3 regions of the Shewanella piezotolerans WP3 genome follow, and region 1 is predicted to be linked to each of the others. Evidence: predicted binding sites of a transcription regulator. Region 1 holds the regulator's gene; each other region holds the start of a gene.
What was found. The regulator sigma-54, encoded in region 1, starts transcription at its own class of promoters, with help from an activator protein. The targets are predictions, from matches to a motif close to GTTGGCACGNNNNTNGNNT.
Positions count from the first base shown of each region.

Region 1 (6,865 bases):
TGTCGATGTTTTAGCTTCAGCCAATATTAAGCACCCGCAAACGTTAAAGCGAAATGAACTGGCTGAAAGCGTGGTGATGTTTGCTCAAAATCAGATGTGCGCCATTGCGCAGGCAGATGTTGATCTCAATAGCGAAAATTTACTTCAGAAGATGCTTAGTAGCGATATAAGGCTAGGTACATCTACGCCCAAAGCTGATCCTTCAGGTGATTATGCATGGAAGGTGTTTGCGAAAGCGGATGGGTTAAGTGCTGGTGCACAAGTTCGACTACAAACTAAAGCGTTGCAACTCACTGGTGGCGAGAGCAGTAAAAAAGCACCTATGGGACGTAACACTTATGGTTGGGTGATGGAGAACAATCGCGCTGATATCTTCTTAACTTACTGCACTAATGCAGTGTTGGCGCAAAAAGAGGTGCCCAATCTTAAGGTGGTGCAGTTGCCTAATGAGCTGGCTGTGGGGGCAAATTATGGCTTAGTCGTATTAAAGGCTGCCAAACCAGATGCTTGGAAGCTAGCGATGTTTGTACTATCTGAAAAAGGCCAGTCTATTTTAGCTGACTATGGTTTTAGTGCGCCGTTAAAGCTTTAGCTTCTGATAGCTATAACCTGACAAAAATGCCGCCTATCAAGGCGGCATTTTCTATGTGTCAGCTAAGCCTGTTAATTTAATAAGAACACGGTGGCTAGGCCTAAGAAAGCAAACAAGCCAATCACATCGGTCACTGTCGTTAAAACCATACCGCCAGCGAGTGCAGGGTCGATTTTCATCCTTTTGAGGATAAGTGGAATACTGGCACCAGCAAGCCCTGCTACCGTCATATTAATCAACATAGCGCCACCAATAGTTGCTCCTAGCGTGATATCGCCTTTCCATGCCCAAACGGCGGCAAAAACTAGAACTGACCACAGTATGCCATTGAGGAAGCCAATGGCGAGTTCTTTACCGATAAGCCATCTAGAGTTACTTTGACCAATTTGACCCAAGGCAATACCACGAATAACCAGAGCTAGGGTTTGGTTACCTGCTACACCACCCATGCTGGGGACAATGGTCATCAAAATAGCGATGGTGGCGAACTGCTCCAAGGTTCCCTCAAACATGTTGCTGACAGAAGCGGCGAGTAATGCGGCAAATAAATTAACCGTTAACCACAATGAGCGGCGAAAAGTACTTTTCAGCACCGGGCCAAAGGTATCGGTATCGTCATCCATACCCGCCATACCCATCATTGAGTGTTCTGCATCTTCACGGATAACATCAACCACGTCATCGATGGTAATACGGCCAAGCAGTTTGTTGTCATCATCAATGACCGGGGCTGACATCCAGTCATGACGTTCGAACAGCTGTGCGACCTCGCTGTCTGACATGCCTACGGGAATGGGCTCCACATCGGCTGCCATAATATCCCTAATGGAGGAATCTGGATTACAAGTCAGTAGATCGGCAATACGGACACCACCCAGTACACGGTCATGCTTATCGACCACATACAGCATATCGGTTGCGTCAGGTAGTTCGCCGCGAATTCTCAAATAGCGAAGTATCACATCGATATTGACGTCAGGCCTTAAGGTCACCGTATCGGTATTCATAATACTGCCGGCGGTATCTTCAGGGTAGGAGAGTGCTTGCTCAACTCTCACCCTATCTTGAGTACTCATCGACTGCAGCACCTCATTAAAGACACTGTCAGGTAAGCTTCTCAAAATATAGGCTAAGTCATCGGTGTCCATGCTTTTGGCGGCTTTAGCAACTCGCTCAGGACTCATTTGACTAATCAGGCTATCTTTGAGTTCTTCGCCTAGCTCATCAAGAATTTCACCGGTATGCTCTTGGTCAATCAATTGCCAGAGGACTTGACGTGTTCGAGGTGGCGAAGATTCGAGGATAAAGGCGATATCTGTGGCTGCCATATCTTGCAGCATATTGCGGACATGGACGAACATCCCGCTGCCTAATGCTTTATTCAGCTGATTGAGGCGTTGATCTGTTGTTTCATTATCTAAGACTTCAATCGGCATGGATCCCTCTCAGGCTCGTATAAAAGGCGCATATAATAACGTAAGTAATACCAATCGGCTCAAGAAATAGCTCACTGAATTAATTGGATTGGTGTCAGAGGTATAAAAGGATAAATTTTACAGGAAAATAGGGCTAACTGTCTTCGTCAAATTTGGCATTGATTAAATGGCATATAGCCTCTAACGCTAGCTCTGCATCTGCTCCTGTGGCAACTAGCTTTATGGATTTGCCCATTCCAGTCTCCAACATTAGTAAGCCTAGTACACTTATAGCTGATGCTTGTTTTTCGCCTTGGATTATTGTGATTTCAGCATCAAATTCAGAAGCTAACACCACAAGTTTAGTTGCGGCTCGGGCATGAAGCCCAAGCTTATTGCATATGGTAACTTGTCGTTCAATCTTTGGCATTTTTTAACTCGCGGTGACTAGTCGTCACTTTATGCCGTCCATCTTTAAAGTGTTCAGCAAGCCTTTCGGTTACATACACAGAGCGATGTTGGCCTCCGGTACAACCAATAGCAATGGTCAAATAACTGCGATTATTACGCTCTAAGTCTGGCAGCCATGTACGCAGTAAATTTTCTATCTGCCAGATAAATTTATTCACCAATGGGCGTTGATTGAGAAAGTCCTGCACCGGCTTATCAAGCCCTGTCATTGGCCTTAGTTCTGGCTCCCAGTGAGGGTTAGGTAGAAATCTAACATCGAACATAAAGTCGGCTTCGGTAGGCATACCATGTTTAAATCCAAAAGACTCAAACTTGATCATTAGCTCTTTATCAATATTACCCAACAAAATTTCACGAACTTGATCGTTAAGATCGTAAATGTTGAGGTTTGAAGTATCGATATAGTGGTCGACTATTTTTGCTAATGGCTCTAGCTGACGGCCTTCAAGCTGAATGGCTTCTTTTAACGAAATATTCGAATGAGACAGTGGATGAAGTCGTCGGGTTTCGTTATAGCGTTTAAGCAATACTTCATCGCTTGAGTTTAGGAAGAAACTGAGTAGCTCGACACCTTTGGGCAAATTCGTTAGGTGCTTTTCCAGCTCTGTGTCTTTTTCTGGCATATTGCGAATATCGACACTAATTGCTACGAGCTCTGAATTACCCGTTAGCTGCTCTAACAGCGTTCCCATCATAGGTAACGGAAGATTATCGACACAATAATAGCCGAGATCTTCTAACATCCTTAGAAGAACGGATTTACCAGAGCCTGAACGACCAGAGACAAGAACGAGTTTCATCTTTTGACTACCTGATAGAAGTTAGAGTGAGTGTTTTATACCAATCAGTATAAGAAGTTGATCTACTCAGAGTGTTTATTACGAACTAGTTCAAGGCGAATAAATGACATAATGGTTATTCCCTTATGAGTTTACTCAATGCAGAAGTCGCAAGTCAAAACACTCCTTACAGGCGAGTCATAGCGGTTCTGATGCTGCGTTAATGAACTTGAACCTATTCTCACTATGCTCTTCATTCATTGCAAACCACATGGCCAAGCATGTTCCTGACATGCTTAAGGTATTCCCACCACCCTTGGAGCTCAGATACGGTGGAGGTCTTTAATGCAGGAGCATTTAATGACCTAACCTCAAGCCGCTAAACTCTCGCTGAGCGATCAAATCTTTATACAGATTGGTATTATATATGTTTACAAGATGTACAAGGGTATAGATTAACTTTTTTATTGGTGAAAGCAAGAGCTTAGGCAAGAAGGAGATAATAAATAATATTGCTGTCATAAATACTAAGGTCTTTAAATAACCTATTTGTATTACATAAGGTTACTTAAGGACCTGAGTCATTAGCTATTGAGTGATCAAATCGTACAGCTCTGATTCACTGGTGCTTTTTCTCAACTGCTTAACGATAGCTTTATCGTTAAGCTTTTCAGCCATTGAAGACAAGGTGGCTAAGTGTTGCTCACATTGCTCTGCTGGAACCAAAAGTGCAAACAATATATCGACCGGCTGTTTATCTATCGAGTCAAAAGAGATCGGTGTTTCGCATTTGATTAATATGCCCAATGGATGGTCAATATTGGTCAATCGCCCATGCGGGATTGCGATACCGTTGCCTATACCTGTGCTACCCATTTTTTCGCGTGCCAAAAGGCTCTCGAATATCTCTTGTGAAGATAGAGTAGGGTACTGGACAGCGGCAATGTCGCTGATTAGTTCCAGTACTTTTTTCTTACTGCCCGGAGTGGCACAGGTGGTGCACTCCGGCTGCAGGATGGTACATAGTTCCATCGTTAATGTTTGGTCAGCTTCTCTTTGTGTTTAATAACCTGACGATCTAATTTATCGATCAGGGAGTCGATTGCGGCGTACATGTCCGCATGTTCCGAAGTAGCAAAAACTTCACCTTTTTTAAGGTGAATTCTGGCTTCGGCAATCTGCTGCATTTTTTCTACATTCAAAATGACGTGGACATTATTGATCTGATCGAAATGACGTTCAAGCTTTGTAAACTTTTCTTCTACATAGCCACGCAATGATGCGGTGATTTCGATGTGATGTCCAGTAAGGTTAATTTGCATAGAAAATTCCTCCAAGTGCCTAATTTTGAGTTATAAACTCTTACGTTGGTTTGAGGGCGGGATCAGCATTGCTTCACGATATTTCGCGATAGTACGACGAGCAACTTTTATCCCTTGTTCTGCCAAAAGTTGCGCCATTTTGCTATCGCTTAATGGTTTCTTTTGGTTTTCAGCTGCGACTAACTTCTTAATAAACGCTCTAATAGCTGTTGATGAGCACTCTCCACCGTCGTCGGTTCCGACATGACTAGAGAAGAAATACTTTAATTCGAAAATACCTCTGGGGGTATGCATATACTTTTGAGTGGTAACCCTTGATATGGTGGATTCATGCATCTCAACGGCTTCTGCGATATCATTCAAAACCATTGGTTTCATGGCTTCATCGCCATACTCAAAGAAGCCTTGCTGGAATTTTACAATGCAGTTACTGACCTTTAGTAAAGTTTCATTACGGCTTTCTAAACTTTTAATAAACCACTTAGCTTCCTGCAAATGACCACGGATGAACTGGCCATCGGCTTGGCTTTTAGTGCTGCGAGCCATTGAAGCATAGTGCTGATTAACATTAATTTTAGGCATGTAATCTGGGTTTAGCTCAACCACCCAGCGACCTTTCTTTTTGGCCACTGATACATCGGGAATAACGTATTCATCTTTGCTGCGAGTGACTGCTAACCCTGGTCTTGGGTTGAGAGTTTGGATCAGGCTAATGGCTTCACGTAGTTCATCTTCTTTAAGCTTAGTTTTACGCATTAACTGTCTAAAGTCGCGTCCTGCAATCAAATCTAAGTAGTCTTTGATGAGTAGGCGGGCATGGTCAATATGCGGTGTGGTAGCGGCATATTGGGCCAGTTGGATCAATAGACACTCGCTTAAGTCGCGAGCGGCAACGCCAATGGGGTCAAAATGCTGCACGCGCTTGAGTACGGCTTCGACTTCATCAACCTCAATTTCAGGGTCGCCCATTGCCTCAAGAATATCTTCGCAGTTTTGAGTGAGGTAACCACGTTCATCAATAGCATCAATAATGGCGGTGGCGATAGCAAGATCGTTATCGGAAAATGGTGTTAAGTTCTTTTGCCACTCAAGGTGCTCATATAAGCCTTCGCTGGTTTCACCTTGGAATGGCATATCGTCATCGCGCATACCGCCAGAGCTTGCATTTGAAGAAACGGTATAGACTTCGTCCCAAGTGGTATCCATCGGCAGATCATCTGGCATTGAATCTTGGGTTAATGCATCAGAGGTTTCTACTGCAGCGCTATCTTGCTGGGGATCAACTTCGGCGCTGGCGCTGTAATCGTTGTCACTATCGGATTCTGAATAGCTATCGGATTCGCTGGTGGTGCGATCTTCATTGCTGACAGGTTCACTGTCAGATTGCTCTTCATCTAATTCTAGTAGGGGATTTGACTCTAATGCTTGCTGGATCTCTTGCTGCAGCTCTAAAGAGGACAGTTGCAGTAAGCGGATTGCCTGCTGTAACTGTGGAGTCATGGTTAGCTGCTGACCCATTTTGAGCTGAAGTGACGCTTTCATCTTACCGCTATTCCCTACACTGTAATTAAACGTTGAAGCTCGTTAATTTGGCGAAGAGAGCATAAAGGGCCAACACTATGATTATATTAGTATACTTAACTAGTGCCGCGCTTTAAACGCTCATGTTGTTGATTAACTATAGCCTGAATTGTTCACCTAAGTACACTGCTCTAACCTGCTGGTTGTCTAAGATTTCAGCAGGCGTACCCTCAGCAATGAGATTTCCGTGACTTACGATATATGCATGCTCACAAACGTCTAATGTTTCACGAACATTGTGATCAGTAATTAGCACACCTAAGCCGCGGCTTTTTAGCTGCTCAATGATTTTTTTAATGTCGATGACCGAAATTGGATCTACACCTGCAAAGGGTTCATCAAGCAATATAAATTTTGGGTTGGCAGCTAGCGCTCGTGCAATTTCAACTCGACGGCGTTCACCACCTGAAAGTGCCATGCCTTGGCTGTCACGTATGTGAGTGATATGAAACTCTTCAAGCAGGCTCTCTAGTTGCGCCTCACGCTGCTCATTGTCAATATCGCTGCGAGTCTGTAGCACTGCCATGATGTTGTCGCGGACTGAAAGCTTTCTAAAAATACTTGCTTCTTGCGGTAAGTAACCTATACCTTTTCGTGCGCGAAGATGCATAGGATCTAAGGTTAGATCGTCCTCATCAATAAATATTTGCCCTTTGTCACTCTGCACTAAACCGACAACCATATAGAAAGTTGTGGTTTTTCCTG
Region 1 covers NC_011566.1:677,066-683,930, forward strand. Annotated here, with positions in the region: gene SWP_RS02965 (molybdate ABC transporter substrate-binding protein) at 1-592, shown strand, start outside; gene mgtE (magnesium transporter) at 664-2,028, opposite strand; gene SWP_RS02975 (HPr family phosphocarrier protein) at 2,162-2,437, opposite strand; gene rapZ (RNase adapter RapZ) at 2,424-3,278, opposite strand; gene ptsN (PTS IIA-like nitrogen regulatory protein PtsN) at 3,846-4,289, opposite strand; gene hpf (ribosome hibernation promoting factor) at 4,292-4,579, opposite strand; gene SWP_RS02995 (RNA polymerase factor sigma-54) at 4,610-6,121, opposite strand; gene lptB (LPS export ABC transporter ATP-binding protein) at 6,258-6,865, opposite strand, start outside.

Region 2 (6,865 bases), 2.4 Mb from region 1:
AAATGTATTTGGCCGTGGCGCTGAGGAGGCTCTGTTCCTCGCTCAACATGGTATCAAAAGTGAGTTTATCGCTGGTGTCACGGCCGCTTTAGGCTGCGCGGCAAGCGCTGGGGTCCCTTTGACACACAGAAAAGTTTCTCGCTCGGTGACTTTTGTGACCGGACATCATTGTGATGACTCTGCTATCGAATGGGGCGGTTTATTGGCATCAAAAAGTACACTTGTGTTTTATATGGGAAAAGAGAGAGCAGCAGATATCGCACATGGTTTATTAAAAGCAGGTGCCAAGTTATCGTTGCCGGTAGCTTTTATCTCTAATGGTGGCCGCACCGATCAGCAGGTAATCACGACAACGATTAGAGATATGGTTGATGTGGCTGGTGCGATAAAGGTTGAAGGTCCAACATTGTTGATTGTCGGTGAGGTGGTCGCTATAGGCCAGGAACTTGCTAACTGTATGAGTGGACTTGACCTTGGTCAAATGACTAGCAACTTACCACTTGAGCGTGCATATGGATAATCACGTCACCGAAGGTCGATTAGTGAATATTACTCAACCTTATGAGTATAAACAGCTAGTCAGAACCCTTGCTCGCGGAAAGAAGGGCTCTCGTTCGTTAAATTTTCTCGAAAGCTACCAACTCATTCGTGGTTTTTACGACAATTATGGCAACGTGACTCAGCTAAGTGTGGCGCTAATGTTGATGCGAGTTAAGGGGGAGAGTGCTGAAGAGATTGCTGGCGCTGCTATTGCGTTAAAAACAACAATAGATAGTAGCTGGCAGCAGCTTGATGTCGATATCGATTGGCCCTGCTATGGCGCTAAACGCGATCAATTACCGTACCTACTGCTTAGTGCCAAGCTACTCGCACTGCATGGATATCGGATTTTATTGCATGGGGATGACAAGGCGTTACCTCATCGACAACATATTGCAAAATTCGTCGAAGTACTCGGAATTAGTACTGTTTCATCTGCGGCGGAAGCTAATGTTGCGTTAAGCTCTGCTGGGATCTGCTATGTCAATGCTGACACGTTGTCAGGACTGGTGAACTCATTTAGCAACATACATCAAGAGCTTGGTCTAAGAAGTCTGTTTCAAAGTGCTATTCGCTGTATCAATCCGTCAAATGCAGCAGTTAGTCTTAGAAGCTATTTTCACGCGGGGTTAGATGATATTCACTTTAATGTGGCTCGCTTAATGGCCGAAAATGAGCCGGAGCTGCATCACTCTAACGTTGCCATATTTAAGGGGTATCAAGGCGAGTGTGAATTGAGCCCTAGGATCTCAACAGCAATTAACATTTTTAGTCTAAGTGGCCAGCGTCAAATAGCTTTGCCTACACAGCTTGATGGCTTAGTTGGTCGTAAAGCAACTGCGTCAGAGCTGTCTCCTCAATGGCTATCATTACTTTGGCATAAACTTTCGTTGTCTGTTAACAACCATAGCGATGATGCTCTTGATTCAGCTGAAGCTCACAGAGCACAGGCAGCAGTGATGACTAATGTGATGGTTGTTCTGATGTTACTGGACTCCAATATTCAAATTGATGTGGCTAAGAGAATAGCTAAGACACTTTGGCAACAGCGACACCAGAGTGATTCAATAAATGGTGTTACTGAGCTAAAGACACATGGTCGTAGTAAATCAGGGGCTGACCCCATTGGCTCAGGAGGTAAAGCATGCGCTTAGTAAGTCTGGTTGAGGTAAAAGAAAATCGCGGGCTGAATGAAGCTGCCAAGAGTCATGATTTTGACTTAGTTAGCTTTAAATCAATATCTGAATTCGAACGTTTCGAACTTAACAATGCCACAGATATCGTGCTTATGGTCGTTGACACTATCACTGCTTTGCATTTGCAGTTTGTTGAAAGGCTGATGATATTTGCACCTGTACCGTTAATTATCACAGCGACAAGTATTGAACCGTCGCAATTATCAACCTTGTTGCATTGTGGTCGGGTTACTTTTGTACCACAACAATTTGATTACTCTCGCCTTTCAAAAGTAAGGGAACTGGCGCAAGTCCGTTTTAAAACGGCTAACCGTTTGCATACTAAATTAGCGAAACTTGAATGCCGAATCGAGGACGAAAAACGGATTCAACTGGCTAAGCGTGATTTACAGCAATCGGGATTATCGGAGCAACAGGCCCATAAGGTTATTCAGAAGCTTGCTATGGATGAAGGCGTTAGTTTGCCTGACAGTGCCGCCGTAATTGGAAAAATTTCGCAAGGTTCTTATGCACATAAATAATCAGTTGCTAACCATATTGGTGCAAACGATACCACTGGGAACGTAAAGAAAAGTAACTTTTAACGTAAATTTATCTAATAGATAAATAAAATCAATGTATTGCAGGTTTATTGATTGGCGGTGAATACTGGCACAGTCTTCGCTACTTTTATGAGTAACTAAGCAGCGGTTTTTGTCCGTTATTAATCGCTTTAAACAATTTGAATTTCTGGCAAAGGCGCCATCTCCCATCGGGAGATTGGCGCCTTTTTGTTTGAAATAAATAGTATAAGACACAAAAGGGGCAAAGTATGAGAGTAGATAAACCCAAATTAGTCATAGTGGGAAATGGCATGGTTGGCCATCATTTTGTGGAGCAATTATGTGAGCAACAGCTTAATCGACATTATGACGTTACGGTTTTTGGTGCAGAGAGTTTGCCTGCATACGATAGGGTTCAACTGTCAAAGTATTTTGAATCAAGTAGTGCCGATAGCCTTATGTTAGCAACTCAGGCTGACTATGCCGCCCAAGGTGTTGTGCTACACCTAGGGCAACAGGTCAACAATATTGACCAGCATAAGAAACAACTCACCGTGAATGGCGAGACAGTCTTATATGACACGCTTGTATTGGCGACAGGCTCTTTTCCTTTCGTACCACCGATAAAGGGTAATGACCGCCGTGATTGTTTAGTTTATCGCACTATTGATGACCTAGAAGCTATTGAGCAAGCCGCAACTACGGCCAAGTCTGGTGTCGTTATTGGTGGTGGATTACTGGGACTAGAGGCTGCCAATGCACTGAGTGCTTTAGGGCTTGATACTCATGTGGTTGAGTTTGCGCCGCAGTTGATGTCAGTGCAATTGAATGACAGAGGTGGTGAGCTATTAAAGCAAAAAATTGAAGCGTTAGGGCTTGGAGTGCATTTGAGCAAAGCAACACAAGAGATAGTTGATGGTGAGCGAGCGCAGCATCGACTTAATTTCAGTGATGGCAGTTGGTTAGAAACGGATATGATTGTATTTTCCGCAGGGATCCGTCCTCAAGATGCATTAGCTAGAGCGAGCGACATAAGTATTGGTGAACGCGGCGGTATAGTCATAGATGACTGTTGCCGTACATCAGCCAAGGATGTTTACGCCATTGGAGAGTGTGCCCTATGGCAACAACAGATCTTCGGCTTAGTGGCACCAGGCTATCAAATGGCCAAAGTCGCAGTGTCTCAAATAGCTAAGCATCTACTTGATAATTCGATAGTCTCGCCGACTACTGAGGCGTTAAGGTTCACCGGTGCAGACATGAGCACTAAGCTAAAACTGCTTGGGGTCGATGTGGCATCTATTGGGGCAAGCCGTGGTTTTGATAACGCGCAGTATGTTGAACTCAGTGATGTACAAGCAGGCGTTTATAAAAAACTGTGGCTTGATGAAACTGGAGAATACCTGCGGGGGGCTGTACTGGTGGGAAATGTTGACGAATATCCCAACCTGCTTAGCCAATACTTATCGGGAGACGCGTTAGAGGAGCCTGCCGTCACATTGCTAATGGCTGATGATTCTGCGCCACTAGCACTAAAGGACAACGCTATTGTTTGTTCATGCCATCAAGTAACAAAAGCTGATATCGTTGAACAAGTTGTTGCCGGAAATCACCAACTAGCTGAGATTAAAAGTTGTACCAAAGCGGCATCTGGTTGCGGAGGCTGCGCTGCTGTTGTGCAGCAGATCATTGATGAAACTATGCAGGCACAAGGACTAGAAACGGAGTCAGGGATCTGCTGCCACTTTGACTATGATCGCCAAGCGTTGTTTCATCTGTGCCAAGTGGAAAATATAAATGATTTCGAGCAACTTTATCAGCTCCATGCCAAAAATGGCTCTTCTGAATTAGCGCTAGGCTGTGATATCTGTAAACCTGTTGCCGCTTCTATTTTTGCCACTTTGGAAAATGAATATGTGCTCAATGAAAACCATGTTGCTCTTCAAGATAGCAATGATGCTTATTTAGGTAACCTGCAAAAGGACGGCAGCTATTCTGTGGTTCCGAGAGTTGCTGGTGGAGAGATCACCCCTGATAAACTGATTGCCATGGGCCAAATCGCCAAACGATATGACCTATACACCAAAATTACGGGTGGCCAGCGTATCGATATGTTTGGTGCTGCACTGTCTGATTTACCTGCCATTTGGTCAGAACTGATAGCTGAAGGTTTTGAGACCGGACACGCCTATGGTAAATCACTACGCACCGTTAAATCTTGTGTAGGTAATACCTGGTGCCGATACGGTGTACAAGACTCTGTAGGGTTAGCGATTGCGTTAGAAAATCGATACAAAGGCCTTAGGTCACCTCACAAGATAAAATTTGCAGTGTCAGGCTGTACTCGAGAATGTGCTGAAGCGCAGAGTAAAGATATTGGTGTTATTGCTACAGAAAAGGGCTGGAACCTCTTTGTTTGCGGTAATGGCGGGATGAGACCTAGACATGGCGATCTATTTGCTACCGATCTCTCTACCGAACAACTTGTTAGTTATATTGACAGAATACTGATGTTCTACAGCAAAACTGCTGCGCGACTTCAGCGCACATCAGTGTGGCTTGAGTCATTAGCTGGCGGACTTGAATATTTGCAATCTGTAGTGATTGAAAACTCTTTAGGCCTAGCAGATGAGTTAGAAAGCCAGATGCATAAAGTCGCCGCCAATTATCAATGCGAATGGAAAACCAGTTTGCAAGATGATGTGTTCTTGCAGCGATTCAGCGAATTTATCAACCCTAAAGACGCACCTCTAATTGATACGAAGCAGTATCAATATCAACGCTCGCAAAAGTTCCCCATTAGTTCTGAAGTAGAAACATTTAGTGCGGTTAATCACAAGCTATCGACGCTAGGCGATATCGCAATTACGCAGTTGGATGAAGAGGAGGCGTTGGTATGAATTGGGTAACTATTTGTGATGAACAAGCATTACCTTCAAAAAGAGGTATTGCTGCATGGGTAGCAGGTAAAGCCGTGGCGATTTTCCATCTTGGAGATGCTGGCATTTATGCGATTGATAATGTCGATCCAGCAACGGGGGTGAGTGTGCTTTCACGCGGCCTACTGTGTGAATTTGAGAATGAGCTATTTGTTGCATCGCCGCTGCATAAACAGCACTACAGCTTAACAACAGGTCGTTGTCTAGAAAATGAAACACTTAGCGTTGACACTTATGAGATAAAACGTCAATCGGGCAAAATTTTAGCGCGATTACTTGCTTAAGGATGAGGAGAAAAGTATGACTAGCAAGAATACAGCTGAGGCTGGATTTAACCTTTTTTCTTTTTCAGGAAAGATGAAAGTGATGCACTTGAGCTGGATGGCGTTTTTTATCACCTTTATGGTTTGGTTTAATGCCGCTCCTCTGTTAAGCGTTATTGCAGAAAGTATTGGTTTGAGTCAATCACAGATAAAAACTCTGCTAATTCTTAATGTAGCGTTAACCATTCCCGCACGAGTGCTGATAGGCATGGTCACTGATAAGTATGGACCAAGACTTGTTTACTCTTTGCTGTTGGGGATTTGCTCCATTCCGTGCTTTATGTTTGCACTCGGGACAACGTTTGAGCAGTTGGCGCTAGCGCGATTCTTACTTGGGTTTATCGGTGCTGGTTTTGTGGTTGGCATTCGTATTGTGAGTGAGTGGTTTCCGGCAAAAGAGTTAGGCACTGCTGAGGGGATATATGGTGGCTGGGGGAACTTTGGCTCTGCCGCCGCAGCTTTTACTCTGCCCGCAGTTGCACTTGCATTTGGTGGTGCTGACGGTTGGCGCTATGCTATTGCTTTAACTGGATTGTTGAGTTTAGCTTTTGCATTTATTTACTATTTCAATGTGACAGATACGCCTAAAGGATCAACTTATTTCAAACCCAAAAAAGCAGGTGCACTTGAAGTAACCAGTAAAGGCGATTTTGTACTTTTATTGGTGATGAAATTACCCATGTACGCCACGCTCGCACTGCTTGGTTGGAAGCTATCTCCTGCGGGAGTTAGCATGTTTAGTCATCAAGTCGTTTATGGTATCTATGCGCTACTTTGCTTAGTTTTAATCGTCGATATTTATCAAACCTATCAAGTTAATAAGCAAGTGTTTGCGGGGATGGTTCCTGAATTTGAACGCTACGAGTTTAAGCAGGTAGCGGTTCTTAATGTTCTGTACTTCTCTACATTTGGTTCAGAGTTGGCAGTGGTGTCAATGTTACCTCTTTTTTTCGCTGAAACATTCGGTTTAGGATTAGCTCAGGCTGGTTTAGTCGCATCCTCATATGCTTTTATGAACTTAATGTCCCGACCTGGAGGGGGGTGGCTTAGTGACCGTTTTGGTCGTAAATCTACCTTGCTGATATTAACTGCTGGGCTAGCAATTGGATATTTTGGTGTGGCGCAAATTAATGCAACTTGGGCGCTACCCTTTGCCATTATTATGGTAATGGCATGTTCTTTCTTTGTACAAGGAGGTGAGGGGGCTGTATTTGCAGCTGTACCGCTAATTAAGCGTCGTTTAACTGGACAGATCGCTGGCATGACGGGCGCTTACGGTAATGTTGGCGCTGTATTTTTCTTGACTGTTTACTCTATGGTATCTA
Region 2 covers NC_011566.1:3,059,070-3,065,934, reverse strand. Annotated here, with positions in the region: gene cobA (uroporphyrinogen-III C-methyltransferase) at 1-520, shown strand, start outside; gene SWP_RS13135 (Glycosyl transferase, family 3) at 513-1,694, shown strand; gene SWP_RS13130 (ANTAR domain-containing response regulator) at 1,685-2,257, shown strand; gene nirB (nitrite reductase large subunit NirB) at 2,548-5,178, shown strand; gene nirD (nitrite reductase small subunit NirD) at 5,175-5,501, shown strand; gene SWP_RS13110 (NarK family nitrate/nitrite MFS transporter) at 5,518-6,865, shown strand, end outside.
Region 2: the regulator sigma-54 is predicted to act here: its motif matches at 2,384-2,402, upstream of nirB (nitrite reductase large subunit NirB).

Region 3 (6,865 bases), 120 kb from region 1:
GCTGAGTCGTAGTTTGTAATATAAGCCTACAATAGACTTGTTTCATAAAGCTCCTGGATGTTTTTCAGGAGCTTTTTTGTTGCGTTTATATCTTTGGTATTAAGCCCAGAACTCGTCATCGCCCATTGCTTGTTTTAGCTGGGTTCTTTCCAAGTAGGCTTCTAAGCGTTTTTTGACATCTTTCTTGTGCGCTAGATCATCAGCAGCCTTTTTGTTTTTAGGGGCTGTTAACGCTTCAATTTCTGCATCGTTGGGCACAAAATCTAGTATCTGAGCCATCACGAATTCCTCTTTAAGAAGTATCCATTCTCTTGGCATTTTGTATTGCCGAATCGTAAGAATGTTATTGATACTTATAGGTTAATAACAGATTTTCTCGTGCTCGCATTGGCATTGTTCACTGCCACATTAGTGAGCGCTTAAGAAGGAATTTAGCAGGCAATTAAATAAAAATATGCGATCTGTGTAACAAAATTACAGTTTCATTGATTCGATGGTTTAAAGTTCTAGCAAACGCTAGTGAACATGAAATTAAATAACGTTAAACGGCGCTGTTTTAGTGTTGATATAAGCGCTTTTTGATGGGGTATATCGCTCAGTATATCCCCTTTCGCGATCAGCGAGAGTATCTATCTTCGCTCATCTTTGCTTTTGTCCCTTCTGTATTTGACCTACTGGGAGGGGATGTAGTTAGCGTGTCAGGAACATACTTGAACATGTTGCTTACAAGCGTAGTGATTTTGCGTTCAAGCATTGTTATACCAATTGCATTAAGTATTTGAGCAGTTCAGAACCCCTCAGTCTTTTCAATTCAAAGCGCATTGGTAAAGAAATGGTTATTCTCTTTTAAGCCAATGCAAAGCAGAAATGGAAAGGCTGAGGGGCTCACGTAGTGCGGCTGAGGTTAAACAAATTGGCAAACGCTGTATGCTTCGCTATGGGGTTTGGGTATACGACTAAATGGTTTATTTTGTTCCATACAAAATAAGACATTCCGGCCCTCCTTGGCGGTCAGATTTAGGAGGTACGAGACCAAGGATGGTCGAAGGTAGAATAATGCAGGAGCAATTATCGAGAGCGAAGCAGGATGCCAGAGCCGAGAATAACTATTAGCTCAAATCCCACTACGTGCCTACAGCGTTTTGAATTGCCGCTGAATGGTCAAACTTTTAATGCAATTGGTATTAATGCTGCATCGGACCCACTAAAGTTCGACCATAGGGAGTGTTTTTGGCTACTTGCTTCTGATTGTATTAAATTGGAATTAAATCATGCATGGCTGTTGAACCAGCTCGCCAAAAACACTCTGAGTGGAGCTATTTCTAATGTAAAACTTAGTTGCTAGAGGTCAAAGCTATAGCTGTAACCGAGCAGCACTTTGGCATCATCTTCTTCAAGATCTGTGTCGCTCACCATAAAAGAGACGGTGCCAAAGTCGGTATCTTTACTGAGAGACAGTGAGTAGTCGGCATAGTTGTCTGTACCGTACCAAGCGCTAACCACATCTCCTGTTGAATAACCGTAATGAGCGGCAATTGAAAGAGTATCAGATAGAGGGAAAGTTAAGGTTGTTTGTAGGTATCCCATATCTTTCTCATCGAGTGTAGGGTCGCCTGTGACATCGTCACCCGCATTCACAACATGGGCGTAGCTGACTTCAATCCATTTCCAGCTGGCAGCTAGCGTCACTTCGCCAAAATCAACACTGTCATCAGCATCAGGGTAGGCGTAGTAGAGATAACTGATATCGTAACCAAACTCGTCCCTACGCTGCCTGCAAACCCCAGCATAGAAGTCAATCTCGTAGCTTGTCTCATTACCAAAATCGACATTGGATGCCCATGTTCCTGCGTAGAAGCCCACATCATGGCTATAATCAATTCCACCTTGAACTGCAACAGCATCATCTGTTTGAGTTATACCGCGCCACAAATAGTTAGATGTTGCACCAATATTGGCTTCAACGGCAGCATGTGCTGAAACACTCAGCAATGCAGTTGTGGTAATAACAGCTGTACCTATTAATAGCTTGTTCATTCTCTTCCCCTAGAATAATCATTTTTGTCATTGTCGTGGAGGATAAAGCAAAGACCAAGCCAGAAATTTTCATGTTATAAAACAGCTGTTTAATTATGCAGCTACTATGTCTGTAAGTAGAATTGAATCAATCTAGGGCAGAGGGCACTGGTTTAGTGCAATATTACAGCAGTTCTATTAACTGTATTAGTCTCTGTTCATACTGTGGGAATATTAAGTGCAGAAGGCAAGGCGAATTTGCGGTTAATCGCTGTCAGTAGGCCTTCATTGGCCTGGTCTCTCCTCTATCTGAAGGCCAAAGAAGACGGCAATAGCAAATTCTGTACGGAACAAGATAGAGCATTCGTCATATATTAAGAATTGTTGCAGGCAAAGGGCATAAAAAAACCTCCTTAGAGGAGGTTTTATATTAATCACAGAGATTGTGATTAGTTAACGCTATCTTTAAGCGTTTTACCCGCTTTAAACTTAGGTACTGTAGCCGCTGGGATCTGGATCTCTTTACCAGTCTGTGGGTTACGACCTGTGCGAGCTGCACGCTCTGAAGTTTCAAAAGAGCCAAAACCAACAATAGAGATTTTCTCTCCATTTTTCATCGCTTCTGCAACAGTTTCTTCAAAAGATTTTAATGCACGTGCGGCTTCAGCTTTCGTTAATTCCGCAGATTCAGCCATTTTTGCAACAAGTTCAGTCTTATTCATTTGAATCGTCTCTTCTTTCCGTAGATTTATTTGTTAGTAGCGCTATCTAACATGCCACAAGCTTTTGCATTTGAAAAGCGCTTTAAGCCTATGAAATAGCCTTTAAAGTCAAAAATAGGAACGATTTCTCAATTTTTCTACTCTTCGAGCAGTTGAAACAGGATTTGTTTGACCACTTGAGGCTCAAACGGTTTGTCACATAGTGCATTAACACCTGCTTGTGACACGTTACTTAAGTGGGTGTCATTGGCTTCTGATGACACCATCAGAATAGGAATATGAGATTGTTCGCTATCGTTGCGAATAAATTGTGTCAGTGCTAAACCGTCAACACTGGGCATATTATAATCGGTGATCACCAGATCAAACATCTGCTGTTGCATGATCTCAATCGCTTCTTGGCCATCTTGGGCTTCGGTAATCATACGTAAACCAAGGTTGGTGATTGTGCGCTTAATGACATTTCTTGCCATTTTACTATCATCGACCACCAGTACTCGTAGATCTTGTACATCGAAATGAGTCAGATCTAATTCATCGTGGCTAAGTAGGTCAATTGTTGCATTTAGTGCTTTGCCAAGATGACTTGAAGTAAATGGCTTTGGCAGAATGGCCACAACACCTGATTGTCGATAGCTTTCTAATTGCTCCCGGCGGTATTCGCTAGAGACTAGCATGAACTGAATGTCACTAAATTGCTCTGTTGATTTGAGTTGTTTGAGTAGCTCTAGGGCTGTACCGTCCTCAAAATGCATTGCACTGGTAATCAGATCAGGCTGATGGCGTTTAATGATACTGAGGGCCTGCTGAAGGTTAGTTGCTGTTTGGATCTGTTTGACGCCCTCTTGCTCTAACCGGTTTGCAATTATCTTTCGCTGAGTATCTGAAGGCTCAACCAGCAGAATTGACAGTTCACTCGGTTGTAAATCGCTCATATATAGCTTTACCACTTGTCGTTATTATTAGTTATATGGTTTGTCCACCGTATTATAATGCGATGGTAATACTTGTTAAATTGAAACTTATTCTTCTTGTTTTAAGTAATCTTTAGTCTTTTGACTAAAGGCAATCCAATATTGGAAGCTCATGGCAATTAATGCTGAGAAAACTATGGCACTAATAGGAATATCACGGCCTTGAAAAACCACTTTTACATCTTCCGGAGTAATTTGGTAAGCGATAACAGCTGCAGTGGCTAATGCTAATAGCGCTACGGTTTGAATCGCCAAATATATTTTGAGTACCACAGCAGCCCAATAGCGGCGCATTATAAGTCCATATAATACTGGGAAAACACCTAAAGTGAATAAGTCATAGGATTGGGTTGTCGCAGTGCGCCACAGAGCGGCAAAAGCCAGTAATACATAGATAAACATCAAAACTGCCAGCATGGGGTGAGGCTTCTTCATTGGCTTCCTAACTTTGTTGTATAAAAGGTTAATTCTTTGCTTAGACCGCAGTGAGTGTAAAAAAATCAGCGCTATGAGTCCACACTAGCGGGTTACTAATTGTCATTAGTTTGCTAACTCTTTTATTGAGGATTACGCTAGAATAGCGTCATAGCAACCGTATTTTAGAGAGCATAATGACAGAGTCACAGTTTTGGGAGCTGGTTAGCCGTACTTCTCCCACGCAAAATCAAACAGATTTGGCTGAAACATTGAAACAGAAACTTGAGCCTTTGAGTAATCAAGAGTTGCGTGATTTTGATAAAATCTTTGGCCAACAGATGCGCCGCAGCTATTCATGGACTGTTTGGGGCGCTGCTTACATCATCACAGGTTGTGATTCAGAGTACGCTTTTGCTGAATTTAGGTGCTTTTTGATATCTCTCGGTAAAGATTGGTACGACAAAGTTGTAGAGTCGCCCGATGAACTTGGCAATTTGACGCAATGGCCAGAGAAAGATGGCTATGCATACCCATTTTTAGATGAGTATGATTTGATCGCTGGTCAGCTTTACGAAGAGCGCGCCGATGATGAGCTGCCTTATGTGCCATCAGGACAAGCATCGCCAGCGGGAAAGAAGTTCTCTCATAAGAAAAAACAGCTAAAGGCTACTTATCCATTATTGAGCGCCGCCTTTCCGTTTTAAAAAGGCGCGCTGAATGAGTAATACCAATCAGTATAAATTGATATTAAATACAAAAAAACGAGGCTAGGCCTCGTTTTTTTTACTGTGATATCTATTCAGTACAAGCGCTAATTTCACTGTCGAAGTCATAACCGTGCGCTTCACATGTTAGCTCCATAAACTCCTCTTCAGAGTCGCTTACCTGCTCGTCAAACTCTGCTTGAAGTTTACTCTCTAGCTCTTGGTCTGATTGAGCTTGCTGTTCTGCAAGGATTTCAAAGTGTCCGTCGACTGCAGCTTGCTCGGCTGGAGTGAAGTCATTGGCACTTGCTTGGCCAATGAAGCTGAATGAGAAAAGTATTGCAGCAATAAATGCTAGACGACCTGAAAATGGTAGTTTTGTAATGTTTGAGTAGTTCATATTTGACTCCAAGTATTAATTAGTGACCAGTATAGGAACTGCTTTCTCTTAACTTGCACATATAGTGGCTTAGCTAAGAGGTTTTCCTCTGGGGATGCGTTTGCTTGATACGTATGTTATCGAATACTTCATGTACCAAAGCTGAACGAAAAGTGAGCAGAGGATTGTTTAACACTTGGAGTTTGTAAATGTGAATCTAAACAGCTAGTTAAATGTACATCTGTTTATTGTGAGTAACTGATAATTGTTACGATTAGAGATTGTGGGGTACCAATGCTGTTAACATTTTTATTCGTTAGTCATTGTTTCACAATGAAATCCTTGACGCATTGAATCAAAACTACAATTAAGACCGCACTCCCAAGTTGCATTATTCAGTTGTTTAGATTGCTGTTGAGAGAATGCCTTACAGCTAGAGTAATCATCAAAGTTGTCTTTTTTGTCGTATCCTCCCGAATTATAGCCACTCTTATATACGAAAGAGGACCAAGTCTCATAAGATGAACTCTGTTCTGACTCATTGATACTGACGATAGCCCAGGCTAGGGCAGAAAAAATGACGATCACTAAAATGATTGGAGCAAACTTTTGCATGAAAAAATCCAATTGATATAGATTATGAGCTGTTGCTGACAGGATAATATTTAGGCTTGAGAATGCAAACAAGTATTATCCCAAACTTGTCTAATCGTGAACTGATACAGATTGATGCAACAAATCGATATGTAGTGTGGTCTACTTATATAAGACTGGCTGAATATTAGACGTTTTATATTAAGGTGTGATTCAGCTAAAGGCGCTTATACTTGAGAAATAGAACATACCCTTTGTTTAACTGTGGAGCCAATATATGAATTTAAAATACTTACTCGTCGCAGGACTAATGTTATCAGGTTCAATGGTAACCACATCGGCAATGGCTACTGATGAAGCAGTTGAAAACCCGATTACTGAAGATGGTATTGTTAAAATTGAGTGGCAAGACCCAAAAAGTTTTCGTGATGTTAAGTCCAGCGGTGATATTCAATCTCGCTTTGAGGCTCGTACCTTTAAAGAGTTAACTAAAAACCTCAATAAGGAAGCGGCTAGAGTTCTAAAGCCAAACCAAAAGCTAGAAATGGTGGTTACTGATCTCGATTTAGCTGGTGATGTGAGACCTTCATTCGGGGCGACGACAAATGATCTTCGAGTCGTTAAAGATCTCTATCCACCGCGCATAACCTTTAGTTATAAAATCACTGAAGGTGAGCAAGTGATCATTGCGGGCGATGAGAAGCTGACTGACCTGAACTTTATGTACTCAATTAACAAGACCAATAGCAGACCAAATCGTTACGAAAATGCGCTATTGAAATCTTGGTTAAAAGATACCGTTGCACCCAAGATTTGATTCTCGTTAATCATGTTTAGTGCTTAAAACTAAGCAATTTTTTCTTGCTGTAACTGAAATAGGCTAAATGAGCTACTGGCTTGCTTAGCCTGTTTTTTTGCTTGTGCGCTATAGACGGACAGCTGATGTTCATTGCAGTTTGAAGTGATGATTGGTGGTAATACTCCTGCCGTTAACGCAATTAAACCGTGATAACAAGTAACCCCATTTCTATCTTCCGCCAACATGCGTTGTTTTATCCA
Region 3 covers NC_011566.1:552,931-559,795, forward strand. Annotated here, with positions in the region: gene SWP_RS02415 (alanine/glycine:cation symporter family protein) at 1-12, shown strand, start outside; gene SWP_RS02420 (hypothetical protein) at 100-279, opposite strand; gene SWP_RS02430 (TorF family putative porin) at 1,342-2,037, opposite strand; gene SWP_RS02435 (HU family DNA-binding protein) at 2,466-2,738, opposite strand; gene SWP_RS02440 (response regulator) at 2,876-3,673, opposite strand; gene SWP_RS02445 (hypothetical protein) at 3,761-4,147, opposite strand; gene SWP_RS02450 (DUF4240 domain-containing protein) at 4,324-4,833, shown strand; gene SWP_RS02455 (hypothetical protein) at 4,925-5,233, opposite strand; gene SWP_RS02460 (hypothetical protein) at 5,522-5,827, opposite strand; gene SWP_RS02465 (DUF3016 domain-containing protein) at 6,084-6,623, shown strand; gene SWP_RS02470 (bifunctional diguanylate cyclase/phosphodiesterase) at 6,653-6,865, opposite strand, start outside.
Region 3: the regulator sigma-54 is predicted to act here: its motif matches at 2,083-2,101, upstream of SWP_RS02430 (TorF family putative porin).